Regions from separate parts of the Ruminococcus sp. HUN007 genome, predicted to be linked through region 1. Evidence: predicted binding sites of a transcription regulator. Region 1 holds the regulator's gene; the other holds the start of a gene.

The links. Region 1 encodes NrdR, which represses ribonucleotide reductase genes. Its sites were predicted from a motif close to CACNANATNTNGTG; they were not measured.
Region 2: nrdD (anaerobic ribonucleoside-triphosphate reductase) is a predicted target of NrdR. The motif match lies at 2,791-2,804, and genes of this name have one in related genera.

Annotation. Positions count from the first base shown of each region.
Region 1 is NZ_JOOA01000002.1:2,273,247-2,278,711, forward strand. Features, by position in the region: gene CC97_RS14185 (hypothetical protein) at 104-394, shown strand; gene CC97_RS14190 (ATP-binding cassette domain-containing protein) at 415-1,329, shown strand; gene CC97_RS14195 (hypothetical protein) at 1,313-2,068, shown strand; gene CC97_RS14200 (sugar phosphate isomerase/epimerase) at 2,146-2,952, shown strand; gene nrdR (transcriptional regulator NrdR) at 2,949-3,395, shown strand; gene CC97_RS14210 (hypothetical protein) at 3,791-4,042, shown strand; gene CC97_RS14215 (aldose 1-epimerase) at 4,226-5,233, shown strand; gene CC97_RS14220 (glycosyl transferase) at 5,416-5,465, shown strand, end outside.
Region 2 is NZ_JOOA01000002.1:1,252,672-1,258,136, reverse strand. Features, by position in the region: gene ftsZ (cell division protein FtsZ) at 1-884, shown strand, start outside; gene CC97_RS09575 (hypothetical protein) at 1,178-2,521, shown strand; gene nrdD (anaerobic ribonucleoside-triphosphate reductase) at 2,851-4,980, shown strand; gene nrdG (anaerobic ribonucleoside-triphosphate reductase activating protein) at 4,980-5,465, shown strand, end outside.

The DNA of each region.
Region 1 (5,465 bases):
ATTTTTAATATTATAATAAATACATTGAAGATGGTATTAAAGTGCTTTGATTTCACGACAAATCATATATCTGTTAAGTAACTCATTGCGGGAGCATTATAAAGTGAATAAGAATATAATTATCAAACTCATAAATGATTTTATTTCTGCTGAAATGTCTGATGAAAATATATTGAAATTTAGAAATGAGTATGACAATCTGATGGATAATAGCAGAGAATCATTATTTTTAGAGTTAGGTACTGATCAATACAATATATTGGATGATATATATATGTTACTCGAGATGTATGAAGAAGACGATATGATCAGAAAGAACGATAAACATTGTATTAACAAAGAGACTTTATATTCACATGTTTTAGATAAGTATCAGGAGTTTTGTGGATTTTAAGGCGATTAGGGGAGATTACTATGGATTATTTTATAGAAACAAACGAACTTACAAAAAACTACAGGGGCAAAACCGCTGTGGATAAGGTTTCGCTTCATGTGAAAAAGGGCGAAATATACGGCCTTATCGGCAAAAACGGTGCCGGAAAGACCACGTGCATGAAAATGCTGGCCGGACTTGTACGCCCTGACGGCGGTGATATAATCAAACACCCCGGCAAAGGCAGTATACTTAAAACGGGCTGCCTTATTGAAAATCCGGGTCTTTACTACGACATGACAGCAGCCGGGAACCTTAAGTGCAAGTGCCTGCTCGAAGGATGCTGGAGTAAGGAGTATGCCGATTCGCTGCTCCGGTTTGCCGACATTGCAGACACCGGAAAAAAGAAGGCCAGTCAGTTTTCACTCGGAATGAAGCAGAGACTCGGTATCGCCATGGCTCTGGCCGGAGACCCTGAGTTTCTCATACTCGACGAACCGATAAACGGACTCGATCCGCAGGGAATACTGCAGATGCGTAATCTTTTTACAAAGCTCCGTGACGAGAAAAAAGTGACTATCATGATATCGAGCCACATATTAAGCGAGCTTGACAAGGTGGCCGATACGGTCGGTATAATCAATAACGGAAAGCTCATCAGAGAGGTGGACGAGGAGCTCCTCAGACTCGGTGCCTGTCTCGAAATAACCACACCGGATGCAGAAAAGGCAGCCGAAGCGTTAAGGAAATCCTTCAGCAATGAAATAAAGACGGCCGGTGACCGGACAATACAGGTGTTCGGAGCGGAAACCGAGGACGAGGTCATCGCGATAAATAAATGCGTGGCTGAAAGCGCGGGACTTATCGGATCGAAACGAACCGGTTCCGATCTTGAATCGGTTTATATTGATATTATGGATGAAAACGGGGTGAAGACAGATGACGGGATTAATTAAAATGTATCTGTACAGGATGTCACGTTCGGTCGGACTTGTGATATCTCTGTTCCTTTGCTGCCTGTGCGTGTTCCTCCCCGCAATCGAGCAGAAGATACCGATACTCAGTATGTTTATTGAAAATAATACGATTACAGTTTCATCTGCAGCACTGCACGTTCTCTCTCAGGGTTTGCCGTGTGCAGTCTGCGCGATATATCTTTCCGCATTGTTCTCGGCCGACCATGCCAACGGATTTATCAAGAATATAATTCCGTCCGTTAGAAGAAAGAGCGCCATCTTCTTTGCACGTACAGCGGTCACATTACTGTTCTTTACGGTCATATATCTGCTTGTATGTACTCTTTCATATCTCTTCTACGGAGTAATAAAAGGACGACCTGTCGGTCTTGACGCCGTTTATATTAAAATGTTTATCCTTGTTTATTTTATGTCGGTGGCATTTCTTATGCTCATAAACACCATGACGATCTTTACAAGGGGAATGGTCATGTCAGTAATATTTGCCATCTCGTCCATGACAGGTTTCACGACAGTTCCGGTGGCAGTAGGCGAAGCGGTAGTCTTCATGTCTGATCCGAGACACGAAGCCGTCGCCTATACCTATCTCGTTTCATACATGATGAAGAGCATCCCGGATGAATTTAACACCGCCAGAGCACTCGGCATGAGCGCGGTGTACATCATCGTTTCTGTGGCAGCAAGCCTGTTTGTACTTAACATGAGGGATGAGAAATAAAAAAACCGCCTTGTCATACAGGGCGGTTTTATGTTATAATTATATGAAAAGACAAAATAAAGGAGCCTGAATCATCAATGACAGCTGGGTCATCAACTGCCTGCCTTTATCCGGAACTGCTTGAAGAAGCACTGGCTGAACTCGTGAACAACGGTATAAAAACTACCGAAATATTTGTAAATACGCACTGTGAAGTCGCTCCGGAGTTTACTGAAATACTTGGAAGTATCCTTTCGCAGAGCGGGGCTGAATGCATTGCATATCATCCGTATACCTGTCCGATCGAACCAATGATGTTCTTTTCCGGTTACAGCCGCCGTGTGAAGGATATGCTCGATTACCATAAATATTATTTCGAAGCTATGAACCGCCTTGGAGCACGCATCTTCGTTCTTCACGGAAATATGAACGTAGTTGCGGTAGATGAGGATTTCTATTTTGAGATCTTTTCCGAGCTTGCCGCTGCAGCAGCGCCTTACGGCATAACCGTTGCACAGGAAAACGTAGCCCGGTGCCAGAGTCACAGCCTCGATTTTCTGAGAAATATGTCTGAAACGCTTGGCGACAGCGCGAAGTTCGTGCTCGATATCAAGCAGGCAGTACGTTCACAGGAGGATCCGTTCGAGATAGTAAGGACTCTTGGAAATAAAATAATTCACGTTCACATGAGCGACAACGATTCTGCATCCGACTGTCTTGCTCCCGGATCAGGCTCATTTGACATATACGGACTCCTGAAGGAGCTGTATCTCAGAGGATTTGACGGTGCGGTTATCACGGAACTTTACAGAAAAAACTTCGGCAGTGTTTCCGATCTTGTTGAAAGCTGCCGTTACATAGAAAATATCATAAACCGAATAGAAAGCGAGATAATCAGACCATGAAATGCCCATACTGCGGATGCGCGGATACCAAAGTCCTCGACTCCCGTTCACTTGAAAAGAAAAAAAGAAGAAGACGTGAGTGCCCGAGCTGTTTAAAAAGGTTTACAACATATGAGATCCTCGACACACCGCTTCTTATGGTTAAAAAGAAGGACGGATCCTTCGAGCCGTTTGACAAGAACAAGCTTATCAAGGGCATCTACAGCGCAATCAAGAAACGCCCGGTAAGCGTTGAAGATGTCACAAAGATCGTAAGCGACATAGAGACATCGTTTGCCAACGACATGAAGAATCAGATCACCACGACCGAAATAGGCGACATCGTCCTCGAAAAGATGAAGGACCTTGACGCAATAGCCTACATCAGGTTTGCATCGGTTTACAAGGAGTTTACCGACAAGGAAAGTTTCATAAAGATAATTTCAGAACTTGATACGAAGTAAAAAGGTTACTGCCGCAAAAGTGGTCTCTTTTGATTTGATTCGGCCGAATAAGCGGTGCAAAAAGACAATGTTTCACAATTTATTTCATCAAAATTATCGATAATCTGTATTTTTCGATGAATTTAAAATTAATTCAAATTTCTATGGATTTTCTGTGAAATTTATGCTATTATATTTCTATAAATTATTATATAGAAACACCGGATAAAAGGTGATTTCGTAAAAAATAATAATTGGGTAAAACAAAATATAGGAGGTACGTAGTATGGACGGTATTTATAATTCACTTCAGATGGAAGACATTACAGATCAGTATGATCCGGCAGAGATGGAACAGCAGAAAGGTATGGCTATTGTAGCGTTCCTTTTTTGAAATTCTGTTTTTCCTTCCGGTAATGTCAAACAAGGATTCAGCTTACGCAAAGACGGTTGCAAACCAGGCACTTACTATTGCAGCAGCTAATATTGTAACAAATATCCTTAAGTTAATCGTTGCTAAGATCCCGATTCTCGGTGGTATCTTAGGTCTTGTTTTATCACTTGTTACACTTGCGCTTGTTGTTCTTTGTGTCCTCAAGATCGTTGATGCTGTAAACGGCAAGATGAGAAAAATGCCATTCGGTTTCGAGATCAGCGCATTCAAGTGATTTGATATCATACAATTAAAATCGAAAACAACAGGCGGTCGGCTCAGGCCGCCTGTTTTGATGTTATAAAGGGAATTTTTACTGCCGGCTGTGCCAGGCTGTTTTTGTCGTCTGTTTCTGATCAGAGACTTCGGCAGACAGATGCACATGGCAGTATAATATATCAATGTAAAGGAGTTCGTCATGAACGAAGCAAGACTTATAAACTTTAACGGAACACCGTGTGTTGAGCTTACAGCAGGCGGTTACACAGCGCTCATCGCTTACGAGATCGGCTGTAATGTTATCAGACTCAGAAACACTGAACATTCAGTTGAATTTTTCAGATTCAATGCGGAAAATCCGGCTGAGACAATAATCAACTCACCTGAAGTATGGGGAATGCCTACTCTTTATTTTCCGAACAGACTTGCTGACGGTGTTCTTAAGACATCCGACGCTGAATATCACTGGCCGGTGAATGAAAAGAATCACTACAACAACCACATCCACGGCTTCCTCCACAAGAGAGTACACTCCGTTGAGGAATACAGTGCTGATGAGAACAGTGCATGGGTAAAGACAAAGTTCGTTTTCGACAGAAACGATGAGTTCTACCAGTACTTCCCGGTTGACTTCACAGCTGAATACACATTCACTCTTTCAGCTGACGGACTTAAGCAGGATATTAAGTTTACAAACAACTCTGAAAAGGTGCTTCCGATATCCATCGGTTCACACACAGCTATGCAGGCTCCGTTTGTTGACGGTGCAAAGCTTGCCGACATTCGTCTTCAGGTGCCGGCCATGATGCGCTGCGAACTCAACGAAAGATGCCTTCCTACAGAAGATCTTCTTGATCTTTCCGACTGGGATAAGGAATACGTCGACGGAACAAAGGTGCCGGTACTCCAGAACCTCGACAACGACATGTATGCGGCGGGCAGACTCGAGCTTGACGGAAAGCCGTTCAGCGGCATCATCGCCGAGGACCGTGCAAGCGGCATTAAGATCTGCTACGAAGTTTCCGAAGAATACCGCTTCTGGATCATCTGGAACGACCAGGGCTTCAACGGCTACTTCTGTCCGGAACCGATGACAGCAATGATCAACGCTCCGAACCTTTCACTCTCACCTTCCGTAAGCGGTTACAGAGAGATAATCAAGGGCCAGACATTCGAGTGTTCACAGCATTTCTTTGTTGCTCTCTGATAAGGTTTTACCGTAAACTGTAAATGATTCATATAGTGCAGGTCTTAAAATATCCGACTTGCACTATATTTTATTAAATCACTTGAAAAACAATAGAAAATATGATATAATCACTTTAACCGTTTTGATAAGTTTCACAAAACACAAAATGAAATAAAATATAATAAAAAAGGAGTTTTCTTATGAAATTCGGATTTTTCGATGACGCAAAAAGAGAATACGTTATCAATTC
Region 2 (5,465 bases), 1.0 Mb from region 1:
GTGAAAGATCGGCTGAGGAAAACAAGGAAGAGATCGCATCAGCACTTAAAGATGCTGACATGATATTCATAACAGCCGGAATGGGCGGCGGTACAGGTACAGGTGCTGCTCCGGTAGTTGCACAGATCGCTAAGGAAATGGACATACTCACTGTTGCTGTTGTAACAAAGCCTTTCCTTTTTGAAAGAGAACAGAAAATGCTCCAGGCAGAAAGAGGCATTGCCGAGCTCAGAAAATATGTTGATTCTCTTATTGTTATCCCTAACGAAAAGCTTCTCTGCGGCCTCGACAAACCGCTTACAATGAAGGAATCATTCTCACTTGCAGATGACATATTAAAGACAGGTGTAAGAAGTATTTCAGACCTCATCACAGATGACGGATTCATCAACCTTGACTTTGCTGACGTTTCAACGATCATGAAGGGTGCAGGCTATGCTCACATGGCTATCGGCCACGGTGAAGGCAAGGACAAGGCAACAGATGCTGCAAAGGCAGTTATCTCAAGCCCGCTTCTTGAAACATCAATTTCAGGCGCTAACAGACTTCTCATCAACATCGTAATGTCAGAAGATGTTCTTGCAGAAGACGTTGATACAGCTACAAAGATGATCACAGATACTGCAGCTGATGATGTTGAATTCATTTTTGGTACAGCATTCAAGGAAGACATGCAGGACGAAATGACCATCACAGTAATTGCTGCAGGATTCGGTGAACCAAAGAGCGTTATAAACGCAAGAGCTGACAAGCCGGTACAGGCAGCACCGGTCGCTGAGGAAGTTCCTCCTGTTATTCCGCAGCCAGTCAAGCCGGCTCCGAAGGCTTCTTCAGATGAAGATGACCTTGATGCTATCTTTAAGATACTTGACAATAAAAAATAATCATTACTGATATCATTACTCCGACGCACGATTGTATAATCGTGCGTTTTGCATTATTTGGAAAGTGTTTTTTGTGTAAAATAAACTATAATGATTAATAAAGCTTGGGAATAATTAGTAGTTGTAAAATCACCGTATTATATGGTATAATATAAATACCAGAATCAGATTTTAAAACAGACACTGACAGTAAATTGATATGTCCCGGATGTATCATAAAAACTTATCAGTAAATTAAGAATTGTGTGTTCAGATAACTATCTGGTATGTCTTATTTCAGGAGGAAAAGAATTATGGACGAAAAGAACGAATTAGGGATTTTAAGAGAAACGAGCGGTCTTCAGAAGGGTTATGTAAAAGACGACGTTGATAAATATACAAACCAGCTTACAGCAGAAATAAAAGGACTTAACGAAAAGGTAAAGACTCTTGAGTCACAGCTTGAAGAGGCTAACGATAAATTAAGAGATGCTGAAGAAGCACTTTCCGCAGCCAAGAGCAGCGGCGGTTCATCATCAGGAAGCGGCCGTGAAGCCGAACTTGAAGCTGAAGTAAAAACACTTACCAACAAGCTCAATTCAACAACAATCACACTTAGAAAACTCGAAGAAGCTCTTCAGTCAGAAAAGAAAGCACGTCAGAGTGAAAAGATGCTTTACGATGCTGAAAGAGGTTCCGAAGGACGTCCTGCGATCAGTGCCGATGCAGTTAAGGCAGCTGTTTCTGACAACAGCGCTGAAGTTGCTGAACTCAATACAAAGCTTTCAGAAAAGGATAAAGAGATCGAAGAACTCAAGGAAAGCCTTGCAAAGAAAGAAAAGGAGATCGCAGATCTTGATGACAAGCTCAAGAATGCAAAATCAGCTCCTGCAGCAGAACCTGAGTTCAAGAGCTCATTTGATATCGGAAATGTATTCATTGAAGCTCAGAACACTGCAAAGAAGATCACAGTAGAAGCTCAGACAGCTGCTGACAAGCTCGCTGAAGAAGCAAGAGAAACAGCTGACAAGACAATAAAGGAAGCCAAGGAAAAGGCTGAAGCTGCTGAAAAGGAAGCTAAGGAAAAGAGCGAAAAAATGATCGCTGACGCAGACAAAAAAGCTAAGGAACTCGTTGAGAAAGCTGAAAAGGATGCTGAAGAGATCGGCGTAAATGCAAGCAGTAAGGCTTCAGGACTTGACAAGATCTCTGAAGAGATCAGATCTTCATTCAAGAATGATCTTGACAAGCTCAAGGAAAACCTTAAAAACATTACAGATGCTATCAGCAAGGCTGAAGAGAACCTCAGCAAGACAGTCGGCGAGGCTGACAAAAAAATCACTGATTACAGCAAGACAATGTTTGACAAGAAGTCACTTGACGAGTATATCAAGAGCAATCCTGCTCCGAAGATCATAGTAAGGGAACAGAGCGGTAACGGCAAGTCTCAGGAAAAGCCGGCAACCGGCGGCAACAACTGGGCTATGGATGACCTTGAGGCTCTTACAAAACAGGTAGAGTCAGCCAACAGCGGCAAGAAGGAAAACAACGGCCAGAAGAATGAATCAGGAAACGGATCTTCACTCGGAAGCAATGCTGAAAAGTGGAAGAGCGATCTTGCAGCACTTGCAAAGGCTGCCGAAGTAGAAGGAATCTGATCATCTTTTAAGGGATTGTAATGAATGCAATTTTCTTATAAGTGTTCAATATAATTCCACGTCATAATCACTAAAAAAGACATTAAAATTTTATATTTCCAAAAAATCATAGCCTGTCAGAATGACAGGCTATGATTTTTATGTGTATAGGGTTCTGCCTTCTATTTTCTTCCGACCAAAAGTGACATATACTGCATTCAAATGGAACATAATGGCCTTGACAAAACTCTTAAGATATTGTATGATAGTAATCGCATGGTCAAGGCGTACACTATATCTTGTACCCACTGACCAATTACGACACTATATATTGAGGAGCAGTGCAGTTTATGAAGGTTCAGAAAAGAGACGGAAGAGTTACTGACTACGACCAGGGCAAGATCGTAAGGGCGATTAAAAAAGCAAATGCTGAAGTTCCTGAGCGTGAAAAGATCGGCAGCAATTCCATCGAAGACATTGTAAAGTACATTGAAAAGTTTGCAGAAAAAACTATTCTGAACGTTGAGAACATTCAGGATATGATCGAGTGCGAACTTGTACGTCAGGGAAAGTACACTCTTGCAAAAAAATATATCATATACCGTTACCAGAGAGCTCTTCTGAGAAAAGCCAATACAACTGATGAGTCTATCCTCAAGCTTATCAAGAACGAAAACAAGGAGCTTGCAGAGGAAAACTCCAACAAGAATACTATTCTTGCTTCCACACAGCGTGACTATATCGCCGGTGAAGTTTCACGCGATCTCACCAGAAGAATGCTTCTTCCGGAAAGCGTTTCCATGGCACATGACCAGGGCATCCTCCATTTCCATGATGCCGACTACTTCATTCAGCCGATTTTCAACTGCTGTCTTATTAACATCGGCGACATGCTCGACAACGGCACAGTCATGAACGGAAAGATGATCGAATCACCGAAGAGCTTTCAGGTTGCCTGTACAGTAATGACACAGATCATTTCCGCTGTTGCAAGTAACCAGTACGGCGGTCAGTCCGTTGACATGATCCATCTCGGAAAATACCTCAGAAAGAGCAGAGACAAATATCTCCGTGACATGCTGAATGAATTTAAGGACACTCTCGATGAGGAAACCATAAAGAAAGTCGTTGACTTAAGACTCCGCGACGAACTCAAGTCCGGTGTTCAGACTATCCAGTACCAGATCAACACTCTCATGACTACAAACGGACAGGCTCCGTTTGTAACACTTTTCCTTCACGTTGACGAGAACGATGAATACGCAGATGAAAATGCAATGATCATCGAGGAGATCCTCCGCCAGAGATACGAGGGCATCAAGAATGAAGCGGGCGTAAATGCTACACCTGCATTCCCGAAACTTATCTACGTTCTCGACGAGAACAACTGCTTCAAGGGCGGAAAGTATGATTATCTCACTGAACTCGCTGTAAAATGTTCAGCAAAGAGAATGTACCCTGACTACATTTCAGCAAAGAAGATGCGTGAAAACTATCAGGGCAACGTATTCAGCTGCATGGGATGCCGCAGCTTCCTTTCACCGTGGAAGGATGAAAACGGAAACTACAAGTTCGAGGGACGCTTCAACCAGGGTGTTGTAAGTATCAACCTTCCGCAGATCGGTATCGTTTCAGGCGGTAACGAAGAAGAATTCTGGAAGATCTTCGACGAAAGACTTGAACTCTGCTATGAAGCACTCATGTGCAGACACAAGGCACTTGAAGGTACACTTTCAGACGTAAGCCCTATCCACTGGCAGTACGGCGCTATCGCAAGACTGAAGAAGGGCGAAAAGATCGACAAGCTTCTTCACGGCGGCTACTCAACGATGTCACTCGGATACATCGGACTTTATGAGCTTACTAAGTTAATGAAGGGTGTAAGCCACACTGATCCTGCCGGCACGGAATTCGCTCTCCGTGTAATGCACCACATGAAGGAAACAACAGACCGCTGGAAGGAAAAGACCGGCATCGGCTTTGCTCTCTACGGCACACCGGCTGAAAGCCTGTGCTACCGTTTTGCCAAGATCGACAGACAGCGTTTCGGTGTAATAAAGGACGTTACCGACAAGGGCTACTACACAAACTCATATCACGTTGATGTTCGTGAAAAGATAGATGCCTTTGACAAATTCACATTTGAGAGTCAGTTCCAGAACATATCCACAGGCGGATGTATCTCATATGTTGAAATACCGAACATAACAGGAAACCTTGATGCTCTCAGGGATCTTGTTAAGTTTATCTACGACAACATCCAGTACGCTGAGTTCAATACCAAGTCAGATTTCTGCCACGTTTGCGGATATGACGGTGAGATCATCGTAAACGATGAGAACCAGTGGGAATGTCCTCAGTGTCACAACAAGGATCACGCACTGATGACAGTTACAAGAAGAACCTGCGGATATCTTGGTGAAAACTTCTGGAACCAGGGCAAGACAAAAGAGATCAAGGAAAGAGTGCTGCATCTGTAATGAATTACGCGATGCTGAAGAAAAGGGACGTTGCCGACGGCATCGGCGTCCGCGTATCACTTTTCGTGAGCGGATGTACCCATCACTGTAAAGGCTGCTTCAATGAAGAGACCTGGGACTTTAACTTCGGTTCACCTTTTGATGAAGCCGTCGAAAGAGAGATAACCGAAGCACTTGCCCCTGATTACATAAGAGGGCTTACAGTCCTCGGCGGTGAGCCTATGGAAAAAGTCAATCAGAGAGCGCTTCTCCCTTTTATAAAAAAGGTCAGAGAGACTTATCCTGAAAAGGACATCTGGTTTTACTCAGGCTATACCTTTGACACGGAACTCACAGGTGAGGGCAGGGCAGTATGCGAAGTTACCGCAGAGCTGCTTTCGTACATCGACGTCCTTGTGGACGGTGAGTTCATCGAGGAACAGAAAAACCTGAGACTGCGGTTCCGCGGTTCGGAAAACCAGAGAATAATCGATGTAAAAGCTTCG